2 regions of the Gluconobacter sp. P1D12_c genome follow, and region 1 is predicted to be linked to the other one. Evidence: riboswitches for the same ligand, from Rfam matches in the RefSeq annotation. Region 1 holds a riboswitch; the other holds the start of a gene.

What was found. A riboswitch is a leader RNA that binds a small molecule or an ion and turns the genes downstream of it on or off. The one in region 1 is predicted to bind cobalamin.
Region 2: another riboswitch for cobalamin. It lies ahead of metE (5-methyltetrahydropteroyltriglutamate--homocysteine S-methyltransferase); the one in region 1 lies ahead of KP705_RS03465 (CbtB-domain containing protein).

What each region holds. Positions count from the first base shown of each region.
Region 1 is NZ_JACSIQ010000002.1:352,761-360,353, reverse strand. Features, by position in the region: gene KP705_RS03495 (bile acid:sodium symporter family protein) at 1-332, shown strand, start outside; gene KP705_RS03490 (LysR family transcriptional regulator) at 319-1,224, opposite strand; gene KP705_RS03485 (M20/M25/M40 family metallo-hydrolase) at 1,434-3,173, opposite strand; gene KP705_RS03480 (histidine phosphatase family protein) at 3,292-3,843, shown strand; gene bluB (5,6-dimethylbenzimidazole synthase) at 3,833-4,471, opposite strand; gene KP705_RS03470 (CbtA family protein) at 4,475-5,212, opposite strand; gene KP705_RS03465 (CbtB-domain containing protein) at 5,228-5,452, opposite strand; cobalamin riboswitch at 5,481-5,622, opposite strand; gene cobS (adenosylcobinamide-GDP ribazoletransferase) at 5,619-6,386, opposite strand; gene cobT (nicotinate-nucleotide--dimethylbenzimidazole phosphoribosyltransferase) at 6,383-7,441, opposite strand; gene cobU (bifunctional adenosylcobinamide kinase/adenosylcobinamide-phosphate guanylyltransferase) at 7,472-7,593, shown strand, end outside.
Region 2 is NZ_JACSIQ010000005.1:110,308-117,900, forward strand. Features, by position in the region: gene KP705_RS07390 (peroxiredoxin) at 1-168, shown strand, start outside; gene KP705_RS07395 (helix-turn-helix transcriptional regulator) at 165-566, shown strand; gene KP705_RS07400 (hypothetical protein) at 664-921, shown strand; gene KP705_RS07405 (LacI family DNA-binding transcriptional regulator) at 1,064-2,152, shown strand; gene KP705_RS07410 (HAD family hydrolase) at 2,164-2,826, opposite strand; gene metF (methylenetetrahydrofolate reductase [NAD(P)H]) at 2,873-3,739, opposite strand; gene KP705_RS07420 (metalloregulator ArsR/SmtB family transcription factor) at 3,769-4,695, opposite strand; cobalamin riboswitch at 4,763-4,967, shown strand; gene metE (5-methyltetrahydropteroyltriglutamate--homocysteine S-methyltransferase) at 5,083-7,395, shown strand; gene KP705_RS07430 (M13 family metallopeptidase) at 7,439-7,593, opposite strand, start outside.

The DNA.
Region 1 (7,593 bases):
GCGTCGTCGCTGGCGCCGGTCCCTCCTTGGCTCAAGCTGGCCCCCTCCTGATCCTCGGTGTTATTCTGCATAACGCGATTGGCTTGTTGGGGGGATACTGGGGCGGCAGGCTTCTGGGCTTCGATGAGTCCGTCTGCCGAACGCTTGCGCTTGAAGTCGGGATGCAGAACTCGGCGCTCGCTGCAACCCTGGGCCGTCTTTACTTCTCACCCCTTGCGGCGCTTCCAGGGGCAGTTTTCTCTGTCTGGCACAATGTGTCCGGCTCCGTTCTGGCCGCATACTGGGCGGCGCGGCCTCTCAGTAAGGGCACATCACGGATCAAGGCACCTTGAGATAATCCTGTATTCGCGGAACCATGAAATCAAGAAAGGCACGCACTCGCGGTGGGCTCTGATGTCCTGCAGGGAAGAGGGCATGAATGTCTTCTTCGTCCTGGATCGTGGCATCACTCAGAACTTCAACCAAGCGGCCAGTCTTCAGGTCTTCACGGACATGATATTCGCCAAGCCGTGCCAAGCCGACGCCCTGCAGGGCCATACGCCTTACCGTTTCACCATTATTCGCCAGAAGGGGGCCGTGCACGCGCCGGTCAATCAGCCGCCCTTTTTCCTGAAACGGCCAGACAGGGGTTGTGCGCTGGAAGTTAAACCCAAGGCATTGATGGCTGTCTAAATCCGCAACGGTCTGAGGCGTTCCGTGGCGTTCAAGATAGGTGGGTGAGGCTACAATCCTGCGTGGCACCGCCCCCAGGTGACGGACTGTGAGGCCTGAATCCTGTAGTCGGCCGACACGGAAAGCCACGTCTGTCCGGTCAAGGTAAAGGTCTGTTACGTCGTCAGAAAGTGAGAGATCAATCAGAATATCCGGATAGGCATTCCAGAACGCGGGGAGGAATGGCTCCAGTCCAAGGGTGCCGAACGCAACGGACGCATTAACCCGGACCGTCCCGCTGGGCTGCAGGGTTCCCGTTGTGAGGCTACGTTCAATATCATCGAGATCCGCTATCAGGCTGACAGCGCGCGTATAATAAGTCTGCCCTTCCTGCGTTACCGAAAGGCGGCGGGTCGAGCGTTCGATCAGGCGGACACCCAGACGGGCTTCAATTCTGGCGATGAGCTTGCTGACGGTTGACGGCGTCATGACCAGCAGCCGGGCGGCTTCCGAGAAACTGCCGCTTTCGACTACCCGTAGAAAAACCTGCATTTCGCCAACGCGATTGTCCATCTCGATCTCATCTATGAACGGGTTGCAGGAACTTTGTTCAAAGCGCGCAAATTTTAAGGCGCGCATGATGCCAAGCGTGGATTGTTACCTGCGTGAACAAGGCCGCTGGAAATGTTCTTCGCTACGAAACGGATTAAGAAATTTCCACAATATATCGTTTAAAATCAAAATTCAGGCGACTCTTTCTCCGAGCCGCCTGAACCTGAAGTTTAGTGAGCCGAACGAACGTCGTTGCTCTTTTCACGGATGGCCCGGAACTCGGAGCCACCTTTCCACGTCGGCCAATCATGCGAGAAGGCCGCATTATATCCGACCTGGCGGACAACATCGACGTCCTGCGCCGCACCTCGGACGTCCCAGTCAGGGCTCCAGGCATCGCAGGCCTGATGATAGCAGGCCATATACGCCGTCAGCCATTTGCTGCCTGCGGCTGTTCCACCCTGAAGAAGATCGAACGGGCCAGCCATATCCATAACCGCGAGAACGGGCACGCCAGCCCGAGCGAAGGGCAGATGGTCCGCACGGTAAAAGGCTCCGCGCTCCGGCATGGCTTCCGGCTGGGTTGTACGGCCCTGCTTGAGAGCCGCGGCTGCGAAATCGTCCTGCAGAGTGTCCTGTCCAGCGCCGATAATGAAGGCATTATGAGCTGGGCCTGCCATCTGAAGCACATCCATGGTTAGGTTAGCCGCAGTCTTGTCCAGCGGTGCCAGCGGATGGGCGACATACCAGCTCGATCCCAGAAGGCCACGCTCTTCACCGGTCCAGGATGCAAAACTGACCGTCCGTTTTGGCTTTGGCCCGTTTTTGAAAGCCCGTGCGATTTCCAGAACTGCTGCAATACCAGAGCCGTCGTCAATCGCTCCGCGCCGAATAACGGTCTTGCCCGCGGCGTCGGTGCTTTTACCAAACGCATCCCAGTGCGCGCCGAACATTACGGTTTCGTCTGGATAATCCGTGCCTGTGATCTTGCCGATGACGTTCTGGCTCTGGAGGTGATCGACCTTGACTGGCATATCCACTGAAAGCGTCGTGTCATGAATGTTGACCGGATGGAAATCCGGCGAACGCGCCTGACGACGCAGACGGTTCAGATCCAGCCCGGCCCGTGCGAACAATGTTTTGGCTGCATTGCCTTCGATCCAGCCGATCATCGGTACGGACTTCAGGTCCTTATCGTCGTGAAGAATGTCATATTCTTCACCCTGAGGTGCGACGACCGTGCTCCAGGGATAGGATGCGCCCGGCGTATCATGAATGATCAGCGCTCCAGCTGCACCGCGACGGGCTGCTTCTTCAAACTTGTACGTCCAGCGGCCGTAATACGTCATGGTCTTGCCGCCAAAGCGGCCAGCGACAGGCTCTTCTGGTCCAGCATCGAAATCAGGATCATTCACCAGAAAGACCGCAATCTTGCCGTGCAGATCAACCTGCTTGAAGTCATTCCAGCGACGTTCCGGTGCCGTCACACCATAGCCTACGAAGACCAGAGGGACGTTCGACAGCTGAAGCCGTTCGATCGGCTGGAGCGTCGACATGACGATATCTGTCAGCTGATGAAGCGGCAGAGCAGCCTGACCCCGTGTCTTGATCGTGGCGATTGCTTTCGGATCAGGGCGGGTACGGATCATGGGGACATTCTGCGTCCATCCGCCATTTTCGCCGCCAGGTTCCAGTCCAAGCTTCTGGTACTGATCAATCAGCCACTTGACTGTGACGGCCTCACCCGGGGTGCCAGGGGCACGTCCTTCAAATGAGTCGGAAGCCAGAACCCGCATTGTCTCCGACATCCGAGCCGGGTCGATCGGGCCGGAGGCGCCTGCGTCAGACGCTGCGTGGGCCCCGGAAACGCCAATTGCGAGCGGAGCTATCGCGAAAGCGGCAAGAGCGGTAGCCAATTTTAGGCGGTTTCGAAGGGAAGGTTTGTGCATCATGTCCTCAGTCTTTGTCATAACGCGTGTCTGACGAGATGAGGCACACCTTACACATCGGATTGCTGATCAGGAAATGGCATAAAATCATCGGACTGGCTGGTTGACGGAAAACGCGTGGCCCCCCCATCTACGATTAATGACCACTCTTACCATTCCGGTTCTCCTGTCCCGCCATCCTCCCGTTGAGGGGAGTGAAGGCCTTTGTTATGGGCGACAGGAGATGGAACTCAGAGCGGGGTGGGAGGCCCAGGCCGCTGGTCTGTTGACCCTCGCAAGGGGTGCCGGCTGTTCAGTTATCTACACGTCACCATCAGCCCGGTGTCTGTCTGTCGCGCGAAGACTTGAGGCACAGACCGGGTGGCCGCTGCGTTTGGATGACCGGTTACTGGAGCTAAATTTTGGCCAGTGGGAAGGGCTATCCTGGAATGTTGTGCCGCGTGTGGCTCTCGATAGCTGGGCCGAAGATCCTGAAGGATTTTCTCCCCCAAAAGGTGAAAGTGGGCGAGCGCTACAGGAGCGTGTGCAGTCTTTCTGGGCAGACCTCGTTCAGGCTGGAGAGGCCGCATTAGTCATTTCGCACGGCGGCCCACTTCGTCTCCTTGATGGGCTTGCCAAAGGAGAAAGGGCGAACCTGCTAGCACCTTCAATGCCGCAAGGCAGCAGCAGGCTCCATTACGTCAGCGTTTGATCCACTGACGTCGGTCCGGGTTTCTTGTTTCCCAGCCCATGCGCTCCAGTTCTGGCGTTTTGGCATGGGCTGCGGGGTATCCGATGCAAAGATACGCGATAAGGTTCCATCCCGGCTCGGCATCGAGAAGGTCTGACACGTGCTCTGGCTCAAGAATGGAGACCCAGCCCAGCCCAACACCTGCCGCCGTTGCAGCCAGCCAAAAAGTATGGATAGCCATCACAGCCGACCAGGTCGTTGTTTCCGGCATGGTCGCACGTCCAAGACCATGTCCCTGGTCCGGAAATGTTTCGCAGAAGACTGCGACATGATGCGGGGCATCATCTAATCCGGCCAGTTTGAGCGTCGCATAGGATGCTGCTTGTTCGCCCTCATATCCCTTAAGGGCCTCCCGGTTACAGGTTTCAAAGCTCTTCCGAACGGCTGCTTTTCGCTGCGGGTTTTCAACGAGCACGAAGCGCCAGGGCTCACTCAAACCAACGGAAGGCGCCAGGGTCGATGCATGCAGGAGATCATCCAGCACCGATCCGGGAAGAGGGTCACGTTGGAAATGTCGCGCATCCCGACGCCATGTGAAAAGGCGCTCCAGATCTTTTCTGAAATCGTCTGAAAAGGCTGGTGCCGTCATGGTTTATCCGTTGCGTGCAAAAGGTTTGTCAGCGCCTGCCGTCAGGACACGGGATGCCAGAGGGCCGAAGAGCAGTCCGATCGTAGCCCATAGAACGATCTGCATCCCCAAGGCTGCCTCCCGGAATCGCCAGAGCACTGTTGCCGGGAAATCTGATGGAACTTCGTTGATATCAGGCATACCGGCTTGTACGGCGGCTACCAGAATGATGAAGATACCAAGAGAGGCTAGCACTCCGTTCCAGTGGCCCAGGCGCCGGATGAGTGGTCGGCTGACCATATAGGATGCAGCTGCCGCGCAAAGCGATAGAGCGATCATACCGAAATAGGCGCCGGTCCGTAGGCCGATGGTGGATGGGAGGCCAACGGCAGGGGGATTGGGAGGATATTTCAGGTCTGGCACCAGCACGAACACGACGAATGCTGCGGCTGCCAGAAGTGCAGATAAGGCTCGCGGCGAAAATCGGCCTACGCGACCGTAAGCAAACGCAAAAACGGTTGCAAAAATGCCGCCGTAAGCCGCGCCATACATAACGGCTGCTGTCAGAAGGCCGAAAGAGGCTTGAACGCCTCGGCTGATAATTTCCGGTTCAGGCGGCTCGCCAGCAGCGAGGTCTTTCGCGCTCTCGAATGCAATCGCAAGATTGACCTGCGGCTCTCCAAAAAAACGCGCAAACACAAACGCAAGCAATGCGGCAGCAATCCCGGCAATCATGCCGCGGCTCAAAAGACGACCTGTCATGAAACTATGCTGCGTTTAGTGGCAGGGGAAGCCGAGAAGATGGCGCCCATCATGAACAAATTCATGGACCGCATGGCCTGAAATCAGAGACGTCGCGCCTTGTTCTGCACCAACAAAATAAAGCAGCAGAAGGCTGAGTACGACCGTAAAGGCAGCCCATGGAAGGAGCGTGCGGATCGGCAGCGCAACCGGTGCGGCGATGCTGGCGGGCAGGTGGGAGGGGGAAAGGCTCTGGCTCATAATAGGCTCCGCTGGAAAAGCGCGTTCTGCGGTGGAAAATTGATAAAGGAGGTCTGGCTTCGCAGCGTGATTTCACGAGCATTACAGTGGCGCGACCGCACCGGATTTGCACCGGCTTCTCCCTGCTTTCGCTAACAGGAAGGATGTAACCTTTCGTGCGGGAGTGTCAACTTTTCCATGCTGAAGCCAGCACTGTCAGGAGAACGCACTCAGCGAGACTGGCCGTTGCCCCGAGTACGTCTCCTGTATAGCCGCCAAGCATTTTCCGGGCTACGGCGCGAACTCCAAGCATCGTGCACAGGGCGGCAAGAATAGTCTGGAAGCCCAGTTGTGCGGGAAGGCAAATTACCGTCATGCAAAAGCCGGAAAACAAGGCGCCCAATAACTGATCCCGTGTCAGACTGGAGAGCTGCTTTGCCAGCCCGTTGTCACGAGCAGGCTTTGTGAGGAACGTCAGGAGTGGGAGTACCGCGCGGGATAGCGCTCCCGTTGCAGCCATTGCCGGCACGACCATTGAAGGAGGCAGCGCTGCTAACGTCGTAACGCGGACGATCAAGCTGATGCCCAGAGCTACCGCCCCATAGCTGCCGATACGACTATCGCGCATAATGGTCAGGCGCTTTTCAGGAGTATGGCCACCACCACAGCCGTCCGCCATATCCGCCAGTCCGTCTTCGTGCAGGCCTCCGGTTAAGAGAACTTGTAGGCCAACGCTCCAAGCGGCCGCTACCAGAGGGGGAACACTCAAGGCGCTCAGCAGCAAGAACACTGATGCGCTGAGAATACCGACAAGCGCCCCAACCAGGGGCCAGCACCAGACAGACCGCGCCAGAGACCAGCCCTGTCCGCTGACGCGCAGCCATCCCAAGGGAAGCCGGGTCAGCAGGCCTGCACCACAGGCGATGTCTTCTCGAATGGTGCGCCAAAGCCTCATTGAATCGAGACGTCTGATTGGGAAACAGCAGCCTCTGCGAACGTCGCCATACCGTTGTGGCAGGCCAATGCCGCTCTGAGGGCGGGAATGGCAACCGCAGACCCAGATCCCTCTCCGAGGCGCAAGCCCAGGTCCAGTATTGGTTTTAGCCTAAGGGCATCTGCCAGCCTGCGGTGACCAGCTTCAGCGGAACAATGCGAGAGCTTTGTGTGGTCGAGTGCTGAGGCAGTCAGTTTGATCAATGGCAGCACGGCTGCGGTACAGACGAAGCCGTCAAGCAGAACCGGGATACGATAGTGTCTGGCGGCCAGAACACTTCCCAGTATGGCGGCCAGTTCGTAACCACCCAGACAACGTGCGGCATCCAAGGGGTCGTTAAGTGACGCCGCGTGCAGACACAGAGCCTCATCAATCACAGAAGCCTTGAGATTGACGCCCGCCTGATCGAGCCCCGTTCCACGTCCTGCCCAGTCTGCGCCAGTGCCCCCTAGAAGGGCAGCACAGAGTGCGGCGGAAGGGGTTGTGTTGCCAATACCCATTTCGCCAGGGCAGAACAGATCCAGTGTGGGGGATACGGCGGTGTATCCGACCGAGACCGCGTCAAGGAATTCCTCTTCGCCCATAGCTGGGGTCGCGGTAAAATCTGCTGTGGCCTTTAGATTTTGGACGGGTACAACGGCAAGGTCCGCACCAGCATTCCGGGCAAGCTGATTGATTGCTGCGCCGCCACGCTGGAAATTCGACACCATCTGGGCCGTAACATCCGAAGGCCACGGAGATACCCCCCGGCGGACCACACCATGATTTCCTGCAAAAATCGTTATCTGAACGCGTTCTAGCGTTGGTTTTTGATGGCCTTGCCATTCACCGAGCCAAATGGACAGCTCTTCCAACCGCCCGAGGCTGCCGGGAGGTTTGGTCAGAGTTGCGTCTCGCTCCGCTATCAGGGTGGCGACTTTTGGGTCGGGGTCTGGAAGTGACAGGCAGGCAGTGCGAAGTTCTGCCATGCTGGCGAAAGGAGGCTGACAGAACGAGGGCATGATGTGCGGTGGCATGACAGGTCTTTTGTGCTGTTATCAGGGACCATGCAAGAAGAAGGCGCAGGAGACATTGTGGCACAGACCATCACGCAAACAGGACTATCGGATGTGTCACTGGTCCTTGGGGGCGCCAGGTCAGGAAAAAGCGGGATCGCTGAGGCACTCAT
Region 2 (7,593 bases), on a different contig from region 1:
CTGCAGCGCATGCTTTCCGCCTTGCAGGAAGTTGATCGCTCCAACGTCCTGACTCCTGAAGGCTGGCAGCCAGGGCAAGCTGCCATTGCGCCCCCTCTGCAGACCCAGGAAGCAGTTCAGAAAGCAGGTCCGAACTGGTTCCTTCAGCCGAAAAAGCCGCGTCCATGACTCTTCTTGCCCTTGAAGAAAGCCGAAATCTTGCCGAATGGCTGCGCCTTCTCGCCCAGCCTCAGCGCCTTATGATCTTATCCGCCCTGCTCGATGGCTCCCACGCTGTCAGTGAAATCGAGACCATGACAGGCATTGGCCAACCGACACTGAGTCAACATCTCGGTACACTCCGGCGGAGTGGGTTGATTGAGTCTCAGCGAGAGTCCCGCGCCATCAGTTACTGCATGGCTGATACGCCTGATGCCGCCCGCGCCAGAATGCTCATCATGACACTGCGCCCTGACGGACTGGCAGTCTCACCAACAGCTACAGCCCCTTCACGCAAACCCGGTGCCCAACGCTCCTCCCTGGAAGGCGCAAGGTTTGCGCGCATCGTCCGTCCGCTCTCCCGATGACCAGAACCCGGCTTGCACCGCACCCTGTTTCACCGTGCGAGCCAACGGAAACTGTCCTGCTTATCAAACGCTTTTAGATGGAAAAAGGAGAAGGTCCATGACCCGCTATCTGATGCTTCTGGCCTGCCTGACCGGTTTTGCCGCACTGTCTGGCACGGGATCAGCCGCGACACGCGATGAGCAGAAACAGGCTTGCCAAGGTGATGCCATCCGCCTGTGCACGTTTGCCATTCCTAACGAAGCCAAGATTACAGCCTGTATGAGAAAGAAGATGGATCAGCTCAGCCCGAAATGCCGGGCGATGTTTGAACCTGCTCCGCAGAAAAATACTGCAACAACAAAGCCAAAAAACTGAGACGTTTACCCTCTTGTCGTAATCGTGAAGATGGGCAGACGACGTTCAGACCAGCATTTACCTGAGACACCTGCATATTAGGTGCCTTCACGTTCTTCCGTCAGGATTGCACGAAGGCAGCGTTTTCATTATTGGATAACATATGAAAACAACCCGTCAGTACGGTCGTCGCAAGGTTACGCTCAAGGATGTAGCGGCACAGGTCGGGGTGTCCCATACGACAGTCTCGAATGCCTATATCCGGCCGGGCCAACTCTCGGCTGCGCTGAGGGAAAAGATTTTCGCGGCAGCTCAGGAACTTGGATACACAGGCCCTGATCCAGCAGCGAAACAGCTTGCGACCGGGCATTCCGGGGCACTGGGCTTTCTCTTCAGTGAAGATCTTCCATACGCATTCTCTGATCCTGCCGTTCTCGCCGTCCTGAACGGCGTCGCGAAAAGCTGCGATGAAATGGAAACGGATCTGGCCCTGATTTCAGCAGGCAGCAGCCTCCGCAACATGAACACACCTGTTTCGCTCGGCAATGCTGCGGTCGACGGGTACATCCTCTACTCCGTGGCCCCCGATAGCCGGTGCGTTTTGATGGCGCAGCAGCGGAACGTTCCGCTCGTTGTGGTGGATCAGCCTCGTTTGGACAACGTGCCATATGTCGGCATTGATGACCGGGGGGCAGCCTACAACGCGGCAAAAACCCTGCTTGAGCTTGGACACCGTCGCTTCGGTATCCTGTCCCTCAAAACAGCCCATGATGACTATTTTGGCATCCTGACAGCCAAGCGTCGCGCCAATATTGCACACAGCACGATTGCCATGCGTCTGGAAGGGTATCTAACAGCCCTTCAGGAAGCAGGCATTGCCCCCGAAAACGTACCGGCCTGGGAAATTCCGATCAATTCTGAAGAGTCCGGTGCTGAAGGCGCGCGCTTTCTGCTGAACCGACAGAATGCACCGACAGCAATTCTGGCAATGAGTGACCGCGTTGCAATTGGCGCTATGCAAACAATCCGTGCGGCGGGTCTCAGCATTCCTGAAGACGTGTCGATTTTTGGATTTGATGACATTCCTGCCGCTGCCCTGTCGGACCTCAGCACAATCCGCCAGCCTCATGAGCGCAAAGGCATGGAGGCAGTCCGTCTTCTGACCCAGCAGGACGGCCGCCAGAACAAGAACGTCATTCTGGAAACAGAACTCGTCGCTCGCGGCAGCATTGGTCCAGCCCCAAAGGGCTGAACCACACTGTATTAGCGAGCGACGTTCAGAAGCCCGGCAATACTGTCGATCTGAAAATCCGGCTTCAGGTCAATGCACTGCGTTGCAGACCCGTGCCCATAACTCGCCCAGCAGGATGCAATGCCACTATTGCGGGCAAATCCAAGATCTGCCGCCGTGTCGCCAACCATCAGAAAATCCGATGCGGGGACTTCCGGGAACAACGGCCGCACACGGTCCGTCATGACCCGGGGATCCGGCTTGTGCGGGTAGTCTGGTTCGGACGCGATCACATTGCTGATCCACCCACCAAGGCCGAAGCGCTCGATGCTGGCATGAACCGTTGGAGCATGCTTGTTGCTGAGGATTACCAGCGTTGCCCCGTCAGCCTTAAGATCATCGAGTACTGACTTCACCCCGTCAAACAGAACGGTCTCTTCCTGATCGGCTTTAGGGTAATACGCCCGATAGTGACGAACAAAAGCCTGTGCATCATCAACGTCACTGTCGGGAACGATCGCCTGAAACAGCGTCTGAAGCGTCCCACCCTTTGACAACTGATGCTTCAGGGCGTCTGATGAAGGGCCCTTGTAGCCGCTGGCTTCAAAGGCTTCCTTCAGGCTGCGAAGAATGGCCGGCTGCGTTTCCGCCAGAGTACCATCGTAGTCGAGAAGAACGATCGGGAATCTTGTCATTCCCTTTTGTCACCCCGTTTACGCAGGAAATCCAGCCCTCTCCGCTTCAGATCGGACGTCGCCCAAGAAGGCGGCAAAGGGCTGATGCTGTATCTGCATGATTCAACGTATAGAAATGGAATTGCTCCACCCCTTCAGCTTTCAGTGTCTGACAAAGCCGGTCGGCAATCGTGGCCGCGACAAACGCCCGCGCCTGAGGCGTTTCATCCAATCCATCGAACAGGTCGCGCATCCACTTCGGCACGTTTGCACCACACATATCGGCAAATTTCCAGGCCTGCGCAGCACTTCCAACCGGAAGAATACCCGGCACGATCGGCCGCTCGATTCCAATGCCCGCAGCACGGTCCCGGAAGCGTAGAAATGTGTCCGCTTCGAAGAAGAACTGCGTCAAAGCCCGGTCCGCACCCGCATCAATCTTCGCTCGCAGATGCTCCAGATCCGACTGCGGGCTAAGCGCGGCAGGATGCGTTTCCGGATACGCCGCAACGGAGATTTCGAACGGCGCAATCTCCTTTAATCCGCGCACCAGATCCACAGCCCCCGCGTAGCCTTCCGGATGGGGCTCATAGACGCCCCCGGCTGACGGTGGCGGATCACCACGCAGGGCCACAATGTGCTTCACACCAGCGTCCCAGTACGCCTGCGCCACAGCATTGACGTCTTCTTTGGAGGCTCCCACGCAGGTCAGATGCCCAGCCATTGGCGCGCCAGTTTCCCGAACCATGTCTTTCAGGGTAGCCAGGGTGCGGTCCCGTGTTGACCCACCTGCCCCATACGTCACGGACATGAACTGCGGACCAAAAGCAGCTAGCGTTTTTGCGTTTTCCAGCAGCGTGGCGGCTGCCTTTTCCGACTTTGCAGGGAAAAACTCGAACGAAATTGCGGGCAGAGGCCCTGTCTGTGCGGGCATCGCGCCAGCTCCTTATTCAATAATTCAGCTTAGTTGGGGCGTTGGCCGAGCCAGAGTTTCACAGTCAGCTCGCCTTCAAGAGCCACTGGCTCTGCGGGAACCAGACCGGCTGCGCGAAACCACGTCGCCATCTGCGCATCAGTAAACCCAAGCCGAACATGCGCATCCCGTGTGCGAAGTTCTTCGCGGCTATGGGAGGCAAAATCGATAATCAGTAATCGACCATTGGCATCCAGAATCCGCGCGGCCTCCGCAATTACAGCAGCCGGATGCTGTGCATAGTGCAGAACCTGATGCATGACTGCGACATCGGCTGAATGCTCCGGCAACGGAAGGGCCTGAAAGTCTCCCTGCCGCAGATCAGCCTGCTCCAGACCAGCTTCCGCAAGCTTGGTTCGCGCCAATCGCAGCATGGCGGGACTGCGATCAAACCCGATGACTGTCTGGGCGCCGCTTCCCAGCAGCTCCATCATACGACCAGTCCCAGTGCCTATATCCACAAGGCGCCCGATCGGAGATGCTGAGAGCGTCTTTACGATCGCTGCTTCGACCTCCTGTTCGGACACATGCAAGGAACGCAACGCGTCCCATTCTGCCGCGTGGGTTTCAAACCAGTCTTCCGCCGCGAGCGCACGAACATCTCGAATGGCCTGCAAGCGAATACGATCCGCACGGATTTCCGCCGGCTCCCGCGCAGTCCATCGATCCAGCGCCATAAAGACAGGCTCCAGACGTTCCGGAACACCCAAAGTCAAAAAGACCCAGCTTCCTTCCTTGCGGCGCTCAATCAATCCCGCATCTGCCAGGATCTTTACATGCCGTGACACGCGGGGCTGGCTTTGCCCGAGCACCTGCGCCACCTCTCCGATGGACAGTTCCATCTCGCGCAGAAGGGCCAGAGTCCGCAGACGGGTCATGTCTGCCAGTGCCTGGAAAATAATGAGGGCGTGTTCCATACGAATTTACATATAAGGAGTTCTTTATATGAGCAAGAGCTATTGACTCGTTTTCAGGACATGCGGCAGTCATAAGGCTTGTCATGGTTCCGCGCCGGATGTTCACGCATCCGGCGTGGCTAAGAGGGAAGCCGGTGCAAAGCCGGCGCTGCCCCCGCAACTGTCAGCGGCGAGTGCCGATTCCACACAGGCCACTGGGCGAAAGTCCGGGAAGGCGGAATCAGCGCGAAGACCCGTAAGCCAGGAGACCTGCCACGGCACATAACATCCTCCGGCGGGGCGTTCCGGACGGGTCACGCATGTCTCCACGCCGCACATTTCCTGTTCGGGGCGTGAACGATCCTGCATGCCCTGAGAGCGCACTGCCACGAACCTGTCGAGGCTTTCATGACCGTCCGCGTCGCAACTCTGGGCTTTCCGCGTATCGGCACCCGCCGTGAACTGAAAACCGCTCTTGAACAGTACTGGGCGGGAAATTCCTCCGCCGATGATCTGCTTTCCACCGCCGCGTCCCTTCGGGCGTCAGCCTGGCAGCGCCAGAAAGACCTCGGTGCCGAGATCATCCCTTCCAACGATTTTTCGCTTTACGATCATGTGCTGGATACATCCGCAATGGTCGGTGCTGTTTCCGCCATTTACGGCAACGTGCAGGGCAAGGTGGACTTGGGAACCTACTTCGCCATGGCCCGCGGCTCCCAGACGACATCCGAAGAGTGTGGCTGCGGTCATACTCATGCCCCCCCTGAGGATGTCCCTGCCGCCGAAATGACCAAGTGGTTTGACACGAACTACCATTACCTTGTTCCGCAATTCACAGCAGACCAGACGTTCAGCCTCGCCTCCACAAAACCCGTCGACGAATATCGGGAAGCCAAGGCGCTTGGGATTGAGACACGCCCTGTTCTGCTCGGTCCTGTCAGTTTCCTGCTTCTGGGAAAATGTGACGGCCCGGCGTTTGATCGCCTTGATCTGCTCCCTGCCTTGCTGCCCATTTATGAAAGGGTTCTGAAGGCCCTCCGAGCAGAAGGCGCAGACTGGGTTCAGATTGACGAGCCGTGCCTTGTTCTGGATCTGCCGGGAAATGCTGCCGCAGCGTTCAAGACAGCATACAAAACTCTGACAACCACAGTTCCAGACCTGAAACTGATGCTCGCCACGTATTTCGGTGCGCTCGGAAACAATCAGGACATCGCCCTAAGCCTGCCAGTTCACGGGCTGCATGTGGATCTTGTCCGCGCTCCCGAACAACTTGCATCTATTCTGGAGGAAGCGCGACCTGACCTACTGCTGTCTCTCGGCGTAGTGGATGGGCGAAATATCTGGAAGGCCGACCTGAACGCGCTTCTGGACCATCTTGAACCGCTGGTGGGCCAGCGTGACCTGATCCTCGCGCCGTCTTGCTCTCTCCTCCACACACCCATTGACCTGGAACGGGAGACAGATCTGGACGCGGATGTAAAATCCTGGCTCGCATTCGCCGTTCAAAAAATCGAGGAGTTGCACACACTGGCGCGCGCCCTGAATGAAGGCCGGGGCGTTGTGCAAACCATTTTAGCCGAAAACGCTGCGGCTCTTCAGGCACGTCGCTCTTCCACGAAAATCAACGATCCTGCCGTTCAGGCACGCTCTGCAGATCGCAACCCAGCTCTCACCCAGCGCCTTTCCCCTTTCCCCGCGCGCCGTCCGTTGCAACAGGCCAAACTCAGGCTGCCGCTTTACCCAACGACGACCATCGGGTCCTTCCCCCAGACACCTGAAGTCCGCAAAGCTCGTGCGGATCATGCACGAGGAGAGCTCCCTTCCGAGGCTTACGAAGCCTTCCTGCGGGAAGAAACCGCCCGGACCATCCGCTGGCAGGAAGAGATTGATCTTAATGTGCTGGTGCATGGCGAGTTTGAGCGCAATGACATGGTGCAGTATTTCGGGGAGCAGCTTTCCGGCTTTGCGTTCACGAAGCACGCCTGGGTTCAGTCCTACGGGTCCCGCTATGTCCGGCCGCCCATCATTTTCGGGGATGTGTCACGCCCGAAAGCCATGACGGTTGAATGGTGGGAATATGCCCAATCCATCACCAATCGCCCGATGAAAGGCATGCTGACGGGGCCAGTCACGATCCTGAACTGGTCTTTCGTGCGAGACGATCAGCCGCGTTCGGAAACGTGCCGACAGATCGCTTTCGCGATCCGGGATGAAGTGTGCGATCTGGAAAAAGCTGGATGCGGCATCATCCAGATTGATGAAGCCGCCTTGCGTGAAGGCCTGCCGCTCTGTCGCGCAGACTGGCAATCCTATCTGGACTGGGCCGTGGAGAGCTTCCGCATTTCAGCCTCGGGTGTGCAGGACGCCACGCAGATCCACACCCATATGTGCTACTCGGAATTCAACGACATCATTGCTGCCATTGGCGCGATGGATGCGGATGTGATTTCGATTGAAACCGCCCGCTCCCGCATGGAACTACTCGATGCGTTCGCAGCTTATCGCTACCCTGCGGAAATCGGGCCGGGCGTTTACGATATCCATTCCCCACGCGTGCCGTCTGTCGAGGAAATGGTGGACCTGCTTCGGGCAGCCAGCAAAGCCATTAGCCCGGATGCCCTCTGGGTCAATCCGGATTGTGGACTGAAAACCCGCAAATGGCCGGAGACGAAAGCTGCACTCATCAACATGGTTGCGGCAGCCCATTATATGCGCCCGTAAACCAGTAAGTAGATGGGGTGGATCACCACCCCATCATACGCAATTACCAGATTTTGACGCGCTGATCCGGGGTCAGATAGAGCTTGTCACCCGGCTGCACGTTCCAGGCCTTGTACCAGAGATCCACATTGTGCATCGGGATGTTTACGCGAGCTTTCGGCGGCGAGTGCGGATCGATGACGACCATCTGCTTCTCCG